2 regions of the Terrisporobacter glycolicus ATCC 14880 genome follow, and region 1 is predicted to be linked to the other one. Evidence: a T-box and tRNA genes for the amino acid it is inferred to sense, from the RefSeq annotation. Region 1 holds a T-box; the other holds one or more tRNA genes.
What was found. The T-box of region 1 lies ahead of trpS (tryptophan--tRNA ligase). A T-box ahead of a tRNA ligase gene usually reads a tRNA of that ligase, here a tRNA-Trp.

Region 1 (6,709 bases):
GTTTTAGTTAGCCCAAATGTTTACAAGAATGCAATGTGTGTCGGAATACCAGGAACTGACAGATTAGGATTAAAAATAGCTGTTGCTATGGGGTTTGTTGGAGGAAAATCTGAGGACGGATTAACTTTATTAGAAGGATTAACTGATGAGCAAGTTAAAGAATCAGAAAAATATGTAGATGAAAATCCAATAAGTATAGAGCCTTTAGATACTAAGGAAAAGGTTGTTATAGAAGTAAGATTAGAAGGAAAGAATAATACATCAAGAGTTATAATAAAAACTAAACATGATAATTTTGTATTCTTACAAGCAAACGATTTAGTATTATTAGATGAAGTGGACGGATTTGCAGAAAAAGCTGAGGCACAAACTACAGAGAAAAAAGAAAACATAATGGACACTATAACTATACAAGAAATAGTTGAAAATGTTGAAAATATGAATTTAGAAGATATTAAATTCTTATTAGATGGTGTAACAATGAATATGGACATGGCAAAATACGGATTAGAAAATGAAATCGGTATAGGTGTTGGTAGAGGTATAAAAGAATCTATGGAAGAAGGATTATTAGGAGATGGAATAATGACAGAAGCTATGCTTTTAACAGCTGCAGCATCTGATGCAAGAATGGGTGGAGCAAAACTTCCTGTTATGAGTTCAAATGGATCTGGAAACCATGGATTAACAGCAATACTTCCAATAGTTGCTTATAGCTCAAAGTACCCACAAAGTGATGAAAAATTAGCAAAAGCTCTTGCAATATCTCACTTAGTAACTGCATATGTTAAAAACTTTACTGGAAGACTATCTGCTGTATGTGGATGTGGTGTAGCTGCATCAACTGGAGCAAGTGCAGGTATAGCTTGGTTAATGGATGGAAAGATTAATCATATATACGGAGCTATAGAAAATATGATAGCTGATTTAAGTGGTATGATTTGTGATGGTGCAAAAGCAGGATGTGCTTTAAAATTATCTTCAGCAGCATCAGCAGCAGTTCAAAGTGCTGTTATAGCTAAACAAGGATATGCAGTACCGCCACTAAATGGTATAGTTGGTACACAAGTTGAGCAATCTATACAAAACTTAGGTAGAGTTAGTGATAAAGGAATGCAAATAACAGACGAAATAATATTAAATGTAATGAACGATATGAATAAAGTTGACTAAAACTATCTTGCAAAAGAAGTTAATCTTTTATAAAATGGAAATATCATCATTTATTTAGGAGGTTAATCAATGGATATTGATAAAAAAGTATGGGAAGTTCTATGCTCGGAAGAACAGTTAAAAGATAGAATAAAAGAATTAGGTAAAGAACTTTCAAAAGATTACCAAGGTAAGAAATTAATGGTCGTATCTCTATTAAAAGGTAGCTTTATTTTCTGCTCAGATTTAGTTAGAGCTTTAGATGTACCAGTAAGAATAGAATTTATGACAACTTCAAGCTATGGACATGGAACTGCTTCTAGTGGAAGAGTTCAAATAGTTAATGACATAAAGTCTGATTTAGAGGGATATGATGTATTAGTTGTTGATGATATAACAGATTCAGCACATACTATGAGTCATGTAATGAATCATTTAAAATCTAAAAATCCAGCAAGTATAAAATGTTGTGTATTATTAGATAAACCAAGTAGAAGAGAAGTAGACTTAGAACCTGATTACTGCGGATTTACAATAGAAGATAAATTTGTTGTAGGTTACGGATTAAACTATGGTGACTATTATAGAAATATACCTTATGTATTTGTAGTAACAGATCAAGATAGATAGTAAGATGAAAGGGTGTAACAAAAATGTTACACCCTTGAATTTTGTCTGAATTTGTTGATGATAAGTCAATATGTTTGAAAGATTTATTTATTGTTTAATTTTTCTATTCTATATCCAATCTCTTTATTGGCAAGCTTATAACTTTCTTCAATCATATTTTCATTGTTCATATAATTACCAAATAAAGTATCTATGGTAAGTTGATTTCTTTGATGAAAATATTTTTCTAGTAAAAGTTCTTCCAAGTCTTTTTGTGTATTCAAATTACCTTCATGCATTATATGTTTTACATCAAATCCTTCTTTAACTAATTCTTTTCCAACTAATATGGCACGAGGACATCTTATAGGCTCTTGCATGGCACCAAGTAAGACTATCTTATAGCCTTTGTCACAACCTATTTTTAATCTTTCTATACCTTTATTAAAGTCATCTTCTAATATAACTTTAGCAAAATCGGCATATCCTTCATTATTATAACTTACTCTAATTTTTCTTTTAGCACCAAATTCATCAGCCATATAAATATAGGTATAGCCTAATCTTTTTAAGTTTGTTTGAAAAAATTCTTTGTTATATTGAGTATTATACTTTGAATATGGGATAGCCCTTATATCAACTACACAATTTATATTGTATTTCTTTAATATCTCTATGAATTTATTAAAAGGGTAATTAGAATGACCTAGTGTATATATTTCCATTTCAACCACTTCCTTGTTATTTATTTAGCTATATAAAATTATAATACCCTAATTTTAATGTGATACGTAATATAATATCTAAGTTATAAGATTAATGAAGAGCAATTTCAACCTAATATATATTTATGAAGTATAAAAATGAATTTTTATTGTAAACAATGGTAATACTGATTAATAATATATAATAAGTAAATTTATTGACATTTAAATTAAAAGATAATAATATTAAGATAGAAAATCATATAATAAATCCCATGATAAGGAAGAGTAGTTAAATTAAGATTCAATATAGAGAGTTGAGGATGGTGGAATCTCAGCAAGAAAGATTTAATGAATGGACCTTTTAGGAGTAAATTGAAATCTATTTGAGAGTAGACTTTACCGTGAATTGCACGTTACAGCAGTTGAGGTATGATAGTACCAAGAATTGAGAGGTGTATTTTTATAGTACACAATTTAGGTGGCAACGCGGATATAACACTCCGTCCTATAGTTTTAGGACGGAGTTTTTTTATTATAGAGAATACTGAAAACTATAAATATCATAAGGAGATGAAGAAATGAGTAAAAAAATAATATTAACAGGAGACAGACCTACAGGAAAACTTCATTTAGGTCATTATACAGGTTCATTAAAAAACAGAGTAGCATTACAAAATTCAGGACTATACGATATGTTTGTTATGATAGCTGACCAACAAGCTTTAACAGATAATGCAAAAAATCCAGAAAAAATAATAAATAGCGTAATGGAAGTTACTATGGACTACTTAGCAGTAGGATTAGATCCAGAGAAAACTAATATATTTATACAGTCACAAATACCAGAGTTAGCAGAACTTACAGTGTATTACTTAAACTTAGTTACAGTAGCTAGACTTAGCAGAAACCCTACAGTTAAGGATGAAATCAAACAAAAAGGATTTGGAGAAGGAATACCAGCAGGATTTTTCGTTTACCCAGTGAGTCAGGTAGCTGATATAACTGCTTTTAAAGCTGATTTAGTTCCAGTAGGTAACGATCAAAAACCAATGATAGAGCAAACTAGAGAGATTGTAAGAAGCTTTAATAACACATATGGTGAATTATTAGTTGAACCAGAAGGAATGTATCCAGAAGGAATAGAAGGAAGAATGCCAGGAATAGATGGTAAGGCTAAAATGAGTAAATCATTAGGAAATGCTATATACCTAAGTGATGACGAAGAAACAGTTAAAAAGAAAGTTATGAGCATGTTTACAGATCCTAATCATATAAGAGTTGAAGATCCAGGATGTGTTGAAAATAATACAGTTTTCACTTATTTGGATGCTTTCTGTACAGACAAAGCTTACGTAGAAGAGTTAAAAGCCCACTATAGAAGAGGTGGTCTTGGAGATGTTAAAGTAAAAAGATACTTAAACGAAGTACTTCAAGCTGAATTAGCTCCAATAAGAGCAAGAAGATCAGAATTAGAAAAAGATAAAGCATATTTATATGAAGTGTTAAGAAAAGGTAGTGAAAATGCTAGAGAAGTAGCTGCTCATACTTTAAAAGAAGTAAGAGAAGCTATGGGAATAGAATACTTTAAAGATTTATAAGAATAGATAAAAAGGTGTTGTTTATTAACGATGCCTTTTATTTTTTCCTGATTTTTTGTAATTACTCCTTTCACTATGATAATATAAATATGGTGAAGATATTATATATAATGTTAAAATATGAAAAATAAAATTTATATATTCATATTTATATAAATGAAATCATGTTGTATAATTTTTATATTAAATTCAAAAGAAGAGGACGGTAGTATGAAAATATTTAATCAATTAGGAATTATATTTGGAATATGGGCAGGAGGAGAATTAATCAGTTCTCTATGTAGTGATTTTATTAAAATTCCTGGAACAATAGTAGGAATGATAATTTTATTCTTATTGCTTCAATTTAAAATAATAAAAGAAGAAACTATAAGAGAAGTATCAGATTTTCTACTTAATAACATGGCTATATTTTTTGTGCCAGCAGGTGTATCTCTTATAAACTCATTAGGTTTGATAGGAGATAATATAGTAGTTTTATTATTAAGCGCAACTGCTGCAACGATGATTATTATGCTGGTAACAGGTAAAACAGTAGATATTATGATTCATAAAAAGAAAGTAGAAATAGAGGAAGAAGAATCAGAAGAAAGATTTGCATAGTAAGAGGGATAGGAGATAGTAAATGGAGCAGATATTAAATACACAATTATTTGGACTTGTAACAATTTTAGCTTTTTATAATATAGGTTTGTTTATACAGAAAAAGGCCCAAAAACCTATATTTAATGGTTTATTAATATGCATAATACTAATTATATTATTTTTAAAAATTACAAATATACCTTATGAAAACTTCAAAATAGGTGCAGACATAATGAATTTTATGTTAGGACCTGTTACAGTAGTCTTAGCGGTACCACTTTACAGACAGTTTGATTTATTTAAAAAGCATATAAAAGAAATTTTAATTGGAATTGTGGTAGGAGTAGTTACTTCTTTTATAATAATAACTGTTATAGGAAAATTAACTTTAACAAATAACGAAATAGTTTACTCTATTTTACCAAAATCAATTACAACACCAATGGGAGTATCATTAGTTAATGCTTTAGGTGGAGTGGAATCTATAACTGTTGTTTGTATAATTGCAACAGGTATATTTGGAAACATATTAGGCGATTTAGTATTAAAAATAGGAAAGATAAAGCACCCTGTATCAAAAGGAATAGCTATGGGTACAGCAGCTCATGCTATGGGTACAAGTAAAGCCCTAGAAATGGGAGAGGTGGAAGGTGCTATGTCATCTCTGTCTATAGGTATTTCTGGTGTCTTAACAGTTATGTTAGTACCTATATTGATGAATTTTGTTGGATAATAATTATTTACTTTATATTTAAATTATTTGGATTTGAATATAAAAAGGAATAAGTTGATTGAAAATCAGCTTATTCCTTTTATTAACTTTATTTTTAGATTAATCTAATTTTCTTAAATCTTCCATTACCTTTGTTTTGTCAGCAGTTTTTTCATCTTTATTCTTAATTATTCTAGCAGGAGAGCCAGCTACTACAACACCTGGAGGAACATCTTTTGTAACGACAGAGCCTGCAGCAACAACAGAACCTTTACCAACTCTCACACCTTCAAGAATAACTGAATTTGCACCGATTAATACATCATCTTCAATTATAACAGGAGTAGCAGAAGGTGGCTCAAGAACACCAGCAACGACAGAACAAGCCCCAAGATGTACATTCTTACCAAGCATTCCCCTAGCGCCTATTACAGCGTTCATATCCACCATAGATCCTTCACCAACAACAGCACCTATATTTATTACCGCACCCATCATAATTACGGCATTTTTTTCTATTGTAACCATATCTCTTATTAATGCACCTGGCTCAATTCTAGCCTCAGCATGTAAGAAATTATAAAGAGGGATAGCTGAATTTCTTCTATCATATTCTATATGAATATCATCCACAGAAGATTTAAAGTTTTCCACATCTTTCATTATAGTTTTATAATCACCAATTAAAATATAAGAACCCTCTTGACCAAATACTTTGTATTTGTCGTTTTTTTCTATTTTTATATCACCTGAAATATAAACTTTTACAGGTGTTTGTTTTTCAGCATCTTTTATATATTTAGCTATTTCATAAGCATCATTTAAGTTAACCATCGTTCTCCTCCAAATTTTGTCTAGTTTTAGTCTAACATATTGTTCATGTTGTAATATCCAGCTTCTTTATTTACTAAGAATTTTGCAGCAGTAATAGCTCCTTTTGCAAAAATATCCTTAGATTGAGCTGTATGTTTTATTTCTACAACTTCATCATGACCAGCGAATATAGTAGTGTGTTCACCTACTATGGTTCCACCTCTTATGGCATGAATACCAACTTCAGTAGGCTTTCTCTTTTCAGAGCGACCATATCTTCCATATATGCATTCACTTTCTGGCAAAACATCTTTAATTCCATTAGCTATCATAACAGCTGTGCCACTAGGTGAATCTAGTTTTTTATTATGGTGTTTTTCTATTATTTCTATGTCAAACCCATTAAGAGCTTTGGCAGCTTCTTTAACTAATTTAACTAGGACATTTACACCTAGAGACATATTAGAAGAGTGGAAAATAGGAATAATAGCCGAAGCTTTTTCTATTTCACCTAATTCTTCATCATTAAACCC
Region 2 (6,709 bases), 440 kb from region 1:
ATCCACAGGTCATCCCCGAGCTTTTCAACGCTCGTGGGTTCGGTCCTCCACGAAATTTTACTTTCGCTTCAACCTGCCCATGGATAGGTCGCCCGGTTTCGGGTCTACGTCAACTAACTATACGCCCAGTTAAGACTCGCTTTCGCTGCGGCTCCACACCTTAAGTGCTTAACCTTGCTAGGTAACGTAACTCGTTGGCCCGTTCTACAAAAAGTACGCAGTCACACAAATAATGTGCTCCTACAGCTTGTAAGTGTAGGGTTTCAGGTTCTCTTTCACTCCCCTCCCGGGGTTCTTTTCACCTTTCCCTCACGGTACTATACGCTATCGGTCACTAGGTAGTATTTAGGCTTGGAGGATGGTCCCTCCTGCTTCCCACAGGGTTTCACGTGTCCCGTGGTACTCTGGATCATATCTGAAGTCTTCTTGTTTTGACTACGTGGCTTTTACACTTTATAGCGGAGCTTTCCAACTCTCTTCGTCTACAATAGCCTCTTCGTTATGATATGTCCGCAACCCCAGTGAAGAAAACTTCACTGGTTTGGCCTGTTCCGCGTTCGCTCGCCGCTACTTACGGAATCGAATTTCTTTCTCTTCCTCCGGGTACTTAGATGTTTCAGTTCCCCGGGTTCCCCTCGCATAGCTATGTATTCACTATACGATACTTAGACATTACTCTAAGTGAGTTTCCTCATTCGGAAATCTTGGGATCACAGTTTACGTGCAACTCCCCCAAGCTTATCGCAGCTTATCGCGTCCTTCATCGGCTCCTAGTGCCAAGGCATTCGCCCTACACCCTTAATAACTTGACCAGTTATTAAATTTGATATTTTTAAAAGTTATCTTCTTTATATGATATATTTTTTAAGAAGTTTATCTTCTTCTTTTATAATGTCATATCACTAAATGTTATGCAGTTTTCAAAGTACTAAAGCACTTATTAAATAAGTACTAATGGTGGAGATGAGGAGGATCGAACTCCTGACCCCTTGCGTGCAAGGCAAGTGCTCTCCCAGCTGAGCTACACCCCCATGTCGATTTTTTTCAACATATCTTGAGTTTTCATAAAGAACCCTCAAAATTAAACAGTAGGTTAATTCTCCCTAGAAAGGAGGTGATCCAGCCGCACCTTCCGATACGGCTACCTTGTTACGACTTCACCCCAGTTATTGATTTCACCTTCGACACTCGCTTCCCAAAAGGGTTAGCTAAGTGGCTTCGGGCGCCCCCAACTTCCGTGGTGTGACGGGCGGTGTGTACAAGACCCGGGAACGCATTCACCGCAGCATTCTGATCTGCGATTACTAGTAACTCCAGCTTCATGTAGGCGAGTTTCAGCCTACAATCCGAACTGAGAATGGCTTTAAGGGATTAGCTCGGCCTCACGACTTGGCTGCCCTCTGTACCACCCATTGTAGCACGTGTGTAGCCCTAAGCATAAGGGGCATGATGATTTGACGTCATCCCCACCTTCCTCCAGGTTATCCCTGGCAGTCCCTCTAGAGTGCCCAACTTAATGCTGGCAACTAAAGGCAAGGGTTGCGCTCGTTGCGGGACTTAACCCAACATCTCACGACACGAGCTGACGACAACCATGCACCACCTGTCACTTCTGTCCCCGAAGGGAAAAATGCGATTAGGCATCGGTCAAAAGGATGTCAAGCTTAGGTAAGGTTCTTCGCGTTGCTTCGAATTAAACCACATGCTCCGCTACTTGTGCGGGTCCCCGTCAATTCCTTTGAGTTTCACTCTTGCGAGCGTACTCCCCAGGCGGAGTACTTAATGCGTTAGCTGCGGCACCGAGGGGGGTAACCCCCGACACCTAGTACTCATCGTTTACGGCGTGGACTACCAGGGTATCTAATCCTGTTCGCTCCCCACGCTTTCGTGCCTCAGTGTCAGTTACAGTCCAGAAAGCCGCCTTCGCTACTGGTGTTCCTCCTAATATCTACGCATTTCACCGCTACACTAGGAATTCCACTTTCCTCTCCTGCACTCAAGTCTCCCAGTTTCAAGAGCTTACTACGGTTGAGCCGTAGCCTTTCACTCCTGACTTAAGAAACCACCTACGCACCCTTTACGCCCAGTAAATCCGGATAACGCTAGCCCCCTACGTATTACCGCGGCTGCTGGCACGTAGTTAGCCGGGGCTTCCTCCTCAAGTACCGTCATTATCTTCCTTGAGGACAGAGTTTTACGACCCGAAGGCCTTCATCACTCACGCGGCGTTGCTGCATCAGGCTTTCGCCCATTGTGCAATATTCCCCACTGCTGCCTCCCGTAGGAGTTTGGACCGTGTCTCAGTTCCAATGTGGCCGATCACCCTCTCAGGTCGGCTACTGATCGTCGCCTTGGTAAGCCGTTACCTTACCAACTAGCTAATCAGACGCGGGTCCATCTCATACCGCCGGAGCTTTGATAAGAGATACATGTGAATCTCTTATGTTATCCTGTATTAGCATACCTTTCGGTATGTTATCCATGTGTATGAGGCAGGTTACCCACGCGTTACTCACCCGTCCGCCGCTCTTCACCGAAGTGAATCGCTCGACTTGCATGTGTTAGGCACGCCGCCAGCGTTCATCCTGAGCCAGGATCAAACTCTCATAAAAAAGTTGTCCATCGCTCAGACTAATCATTATCTGAATATCTGGCTTGGTTTGTTTGTTGTTTCAGTTTAATTCTTAAAGAATTAATTTATTGTTAACCTACTGTTTAATTTTCAAAGTTCTTTGTGGTGCCCAGAGGCGGAATCGAACCACCGACACGGGGATTTTCAGTCCCCTGCTCTACCGACTGAGCTATCTGGGCAAATGGTGGGCCTAGCTGGACTCGAACCAGCGACCTCACGCTTATCAGGCGTGCGCTCTAACCACCTGAGCTATAAGCCCTAATTTTGGTCGAGGTGAAGGGACTCGAACCCCCGGCCCCATGGTCCCAAACCAAGTGCGCTACCAAACTGCGCTACACCTCGAAGTATAAATTAGTAAAATACTGTTTTAAATTTTTCTGGCAGGGGTGGAGGGACTCGAACCCCCGGCGCACGGTTTTGGAGACCGACGCTCTACCAACTGAGCTACACCCCTATATTAAATATGGTGGACCATCAGGGACTCGAACCCCAGACCTACCGGTTATGAGCCGGGCGCTCTAACCAACTGAGCTAATGGTCCATATTATTCTGGTCGAGGTGAAGGGACTCGAACCCCCGGCCCCATGGTCCCAAACCAAGTGCGCTACCAAACTGCGCTACACCTCGTAAAAACTGGCGGAGAAGGAGGGATTCGAACCCTCGCACCGGTTTAATCCAGCCTAATCCCTTAGCAGGGGATCCTCTTGAGCCACTTGAGTACTTCTCCATATTTTGGCGGAGAGGGTGGGATTCGAACCCACGGTGCCGTTAAGCATCACTGGTTTTCAAGACCAGCTCCTTAAACCACTCGGACACCTCTCCAATTTTTAATGGTGACCCATCGGAGATTCGAACTCCGGACACCTTGATTAAAAGTCAAGTGCTCTACCGACTGAGCTAATGAGTCATATTTGTATGGCTGGGGATGCAGGACTCGAACCTACGCATGCATGAGTCAAAGTCATGTGCCTTACCGACTTGGCTAATCCCCAGTATATGGTGAGCGCACAGGGATTCGAACCCCGGACACACGCCTTAGAAGGGCGTTGCTCTATCCAGCTGAGCTATGCACCCATATTTAAAATGGAGCGGGTGAAGGGGATCGAACCCTCACAGCCGGCTTGGAAGGCCGGAACTCTACCATTGAGCTACACCCGCATAAACTTCTTTGGTGGAGGATGGTGGATTCGAACCACCGAAAGCATCGCTAACAGATTTACAGTCTGCCCCCTTTGGCCGCTCGGGAAATCCTCCTAAGAATTTTGGAGCTGGTGATAGGAATCGAACCTACAACCTGCTGATTACAAGTCAGCTGCTCTACCGTTGAGCCACACCAGCATAGTGTTAAATATTTATGGCGACCTGGAAGGGGTTCGAACCCTCGACCTCCAGCGTGACAGGCTGGCATTCTAACCAACTGAACTACCAGGCCGCATTTATATGTTTTAATGGTGGGACCAACAGGGCTCGAACCTGTGACCCCCTGCTTGTAAGGCAGGTGCTCTCCCAGCTGAGCTATGGTCCCATAATGGTGACTCATAGGGGAATCGAACCCCTGTTACCGCCGTGAAAGGGCGGTGTCTTGACCGCTTGACCAATGAGCCATGTTATTTTAAATTTTGTTTTTTGGCTCCAAGGGAGGGACTCGAACCCTCAGCCTATCGGTTAACAGCCGAGTGCTCCACCGTTGAGCTACCTTGGAATATTACGTGGCTACGTGCTACTCTCCCAGGAGGTCGCCCTCCAAGTACCATCGCCGCTCAAGAGCTTAACTTCTGTGTTCGGAATGGGAACAGGTGTATCCTCTTTGCTATAATAACCACATAATTTTAAATGTTTCGTTAGACAAGTATTATATTAACATTTGTATATATAATTGTCAACTTTTTGTTACACTTTTTTGAAAATTTTTAATACTTTCAAAACTGCTAACATTTAATGTTTTCATTAACTATTTTTAGCAACTGAAACCTTCCTTATAATTATATAATCAAAGATTTAGTTGGCGATATTAACCTTTAGGTTTATTTTGGTCAAGTCCTCGACCTATTAGTATCAGTAAGCTACATATGTTACCACACTTCCACCTCTGACCTATCAACCATGTAGTCTTCATGGGGTCTTAACCTTACGGTGGGAAATCTTATCTTGAAGTAGGCTTCGCGCTTAGATGCTTTCAGCGCTTATCCTTTCCGTACTTAGCTACCCAGCTATGCCCTTGGCAGAACAACTGGTACACCAGCGGTACGTCCATCCCGGTCCTCTCGTACTAAGGACAGGTCTCCTCAAATTTCCTACGCCTGCGACGGATAGGGACCGAACTGTCTCACGACGTTCTGAACCCAGCTCGCGTACCACTTTAATGGGCGAACAGCCCAACCCTTGGGACCTACTACAGCCCCAGGATGTGATGAGCCGACATCGAGGTGCCAAACCTCCCCGTCGATGTGGACTCTTGGGGGAGATCAGCCTGTTATCCCCAGGGTAGCTTTTATCCGTTGAGCGATGGCCCTTCCATGCGGTACCACCGGATCACTAAGTCCGACTTTCGTCCTTGCTCGACCTGTATGTCTTGCAATCAAGCTCTCTTCTGCCTTTACACTCTACGTACGATTTCCGACCGTACTGAGAGAACCTTTGAGCGCCTCCGTTACTCTTTAGGAGGCGACCGCCCCAGTCAAACTGTCCACCTGACAGTGTCCCACTACCTGATTCAAGGCAGCTGGTTAGAATCCCAGTACTACAAGGGTGGTATCCCAAGGATGGCTCCACACAGACTGACGTCCATGCTTCATAGCCTCCCACCTATCCTGTACATGTAGCACCGAGACTCAATGTCAAGCTACAGTAAAGCTCCATGGGGTCTTTCCGTCCTGTCGCAGGTAACCGGCATCTTCACCGGTATTACAATTTCACCCAGTCTGTTGTTGAGACAGTGCCCAAATCGTTACGCCTTTCGTGCGGGTCGGAACTTACCCGACAAGGAATTTCGCTACCTTAGGACCGTTATAGTTACGGCCGCCGTTTACTGGGGCTTAAGTTCACTGCTTCGGTTACCCTAACAGATCCCCTTAACCTTCCAGCACCGGGCAGGCGTCAGCTCCTATACATCGTCTTGCGACTTAGCAGAAACCTATGTTTTTGGTAAACAGTCGCTTGGGCCTATTCTCTGCGGCCATGTTTCCATGGCACCCCTTCTCCCTAAGTTACGGGGTCATTTTGCCGAGTTCCTTAACAACAGTTCTCTGGCTGGCCTTAGGATACTCTCCTCACCCACCTGTGTCGGTTTGCGGTACAGGCACCTTTAACCTCGATAGAGACTTTTCTCGACAGTGTGAAATCAGCTACTTCGCTACTAAATTTCGCTCCGCATCGTACCCCAGCATTATTCAGGCGGATTTGCCTACCTGAACTGCCTCAATACTTGCCCGCACATAACCAACAGTGCGGTTAGCTTATCCTACTGTGTCATCCCATTTCTCAAACGGTTATTGGTGGTACAGGAATATCAACCTGTTGTCCATCACCTACGCCTTTCGGCCTCGGCTTAGGTCCTGACTAACCCAGGGCGGACGAACCTTCCCCTGGAAACCTTGGGTTTACGGCCTGTGGGATTCTCACCCACATCTCGCTACTCATGCCAACATTCTCACTTCTATACAGTCCACATCTCCTTACGGTAATGCTTCAATCCATATAGAAAGCTCTCCTACCCATCATAAATGATGCCGTAGCTTCGGTAGTACGTTTTAGCCCCGGAAATTTTCGGCGCAGGATCACTCGACCAGTGAGCTATTACGCACTCTTTAAATGAGTGGCTGCTTCTAAGCCAACATCCTGGTTGTCTGTGCAATCCCACATCCTTTACCACTTAACGTACATTTAGGGACCTTAGCTGACGATCTGGGCTGTTGCCCTTTTGACTATGAATCTTATCACCCACAGTCTGACTCCCAAGCATAAGAATACGGTATTCGGAGTTTGATAGTCTTCGGTAAGTGCAATACCCCCTAGGACATTCAGTGCTCTACCCCCGTTTCTCTAAATCTTGAGGCTAGCCCTAAAGCTATTTCGGAG

Region 2: it has a tRNA-Trp gene. The T-box ahead of trpS (tryptophan--tRNA ligase) is inferred to sense a tRNA for this amino acid. The anticodon was not compared.

Annotation. Positions count from the first base shown of each region.
Region 1 is NZ_CP117523.1:341,756-348,464, forward strand. Features, by position in the region: gene TEGL_RS01875 (serine dehydratase subunit alpha family protein) at 1-1,173, shown strand, start outside; gene hpt (hypoxanthine phosphoribosyltransferase) at 1,243-1,782, shown strand; gene TEGL_RS01885 (DUF488 family protein) at 1,866-2,486, opposite strand; T-box leader at 2,732-2,979, shown strand; gene trpS (tryptophan--tRNA ligase) at 3,047-4,066, shown strand; gene TEGL_RS01895 (CidA/LrgA family protein) at 4,277-4,669, shown strand; gene TEGL_RS01900 (LrgB family protein) at 4,692-5,384, shown strand; gene dapD (2,3,4,5-tetrahydropyridine-2,6-dicarboxylate N-acetyltransferase) at 5,484-6,197, opposite strand; gene dapB (4-hydroxy-tetrahydrodipicolinate reductase) at 6,224-6,709, opposite strand, start outside.
Region 2 is NZ_CP117523.1:3,936,249-3,942,957, forward strand. Features, by position in the region: rRNA gene TEGL_RS19085 (23S ribosomal RNA) at 1-812, opposite strand, end outside; tRNA gene TEGL_RS19090 (tRNA-Ala) at 956-1,031, opposite strand; rRNA gene TEGL_RS19095 (16S ribosomal RNA) at 1,108-2,612, opposite strand; tRNA gene TEGL_RS19100 (tRNA-Phe) at 2,736-2,811, opposite strand; tRNA gene TEGL_RS19105 (tRNA-Ile) at 2,815-2,891, opposite strand; tRNA gene TEGL_RS19110 (tRNA-Pro) at 2,898-2,974, opposite strand; tRNA gene TEGL_RS19115 (tRNA-Trp) at 3,011-3,086, opposite strand; tRNA gene TEGL_RS19120 (tRNA-Ile) at 3,097-3,173, opposite strand; tRNA gene TEGL_RS19125 (tRNA-Pro) at 3,183-3,259, opposite strand; tRNA gene TEGL_RS19130 (tRNA-Ser) at 3,267-3,359, opposite strand; tRNA gene TEGL_RS19135 (tRNA-Ser) at 3,366-3,454, opposite strand; tRNA gene TEGL_RS19140 (tRNA-Lys) at 3,464-3,539, opposite strand; tRNA gene TEGL_RS19145 (tRNA-Gln) at 3,549-3,624, opposite strand; tRNA gene TEGL_RS19150 (tRNA-Arg) at 3,630-3,706, opposite strand; tRNA gene TEGL_RS19155 (tRNA-Gly) at 3,717-3,790, opposite strand; tRNA gene TEGL_RS19160 (tRNA-Tyr) at 3,802-3,886, opposite strand; tRNA gene TEGL_RS19165 (tRNA-Thr) at 3,896-3,970, opposite strand; tRNA gene TEGL_RS19170 (tRNA-Asp) at 3,988-4,064, opposite strand; tRNA gene TEGL_RS19175 (tRNA-Val) at 4,082-4,157, opposite strand; tRNA gene TEGL_RS19180 (tRNA-Glu) at 4,162-4,236, opposite strand; tRNA gene TEGL_RS19185 (tRNA-Asn) at 4,260-4,334, opposite strand; rRNA gene rrf (5S ribosomal RNA) at 4,340-4,456, opposite strand; rRNA gene TEGL_RS19195 (23S ribosomal RNA) at 4,662-6,709, opposite strand, start outside.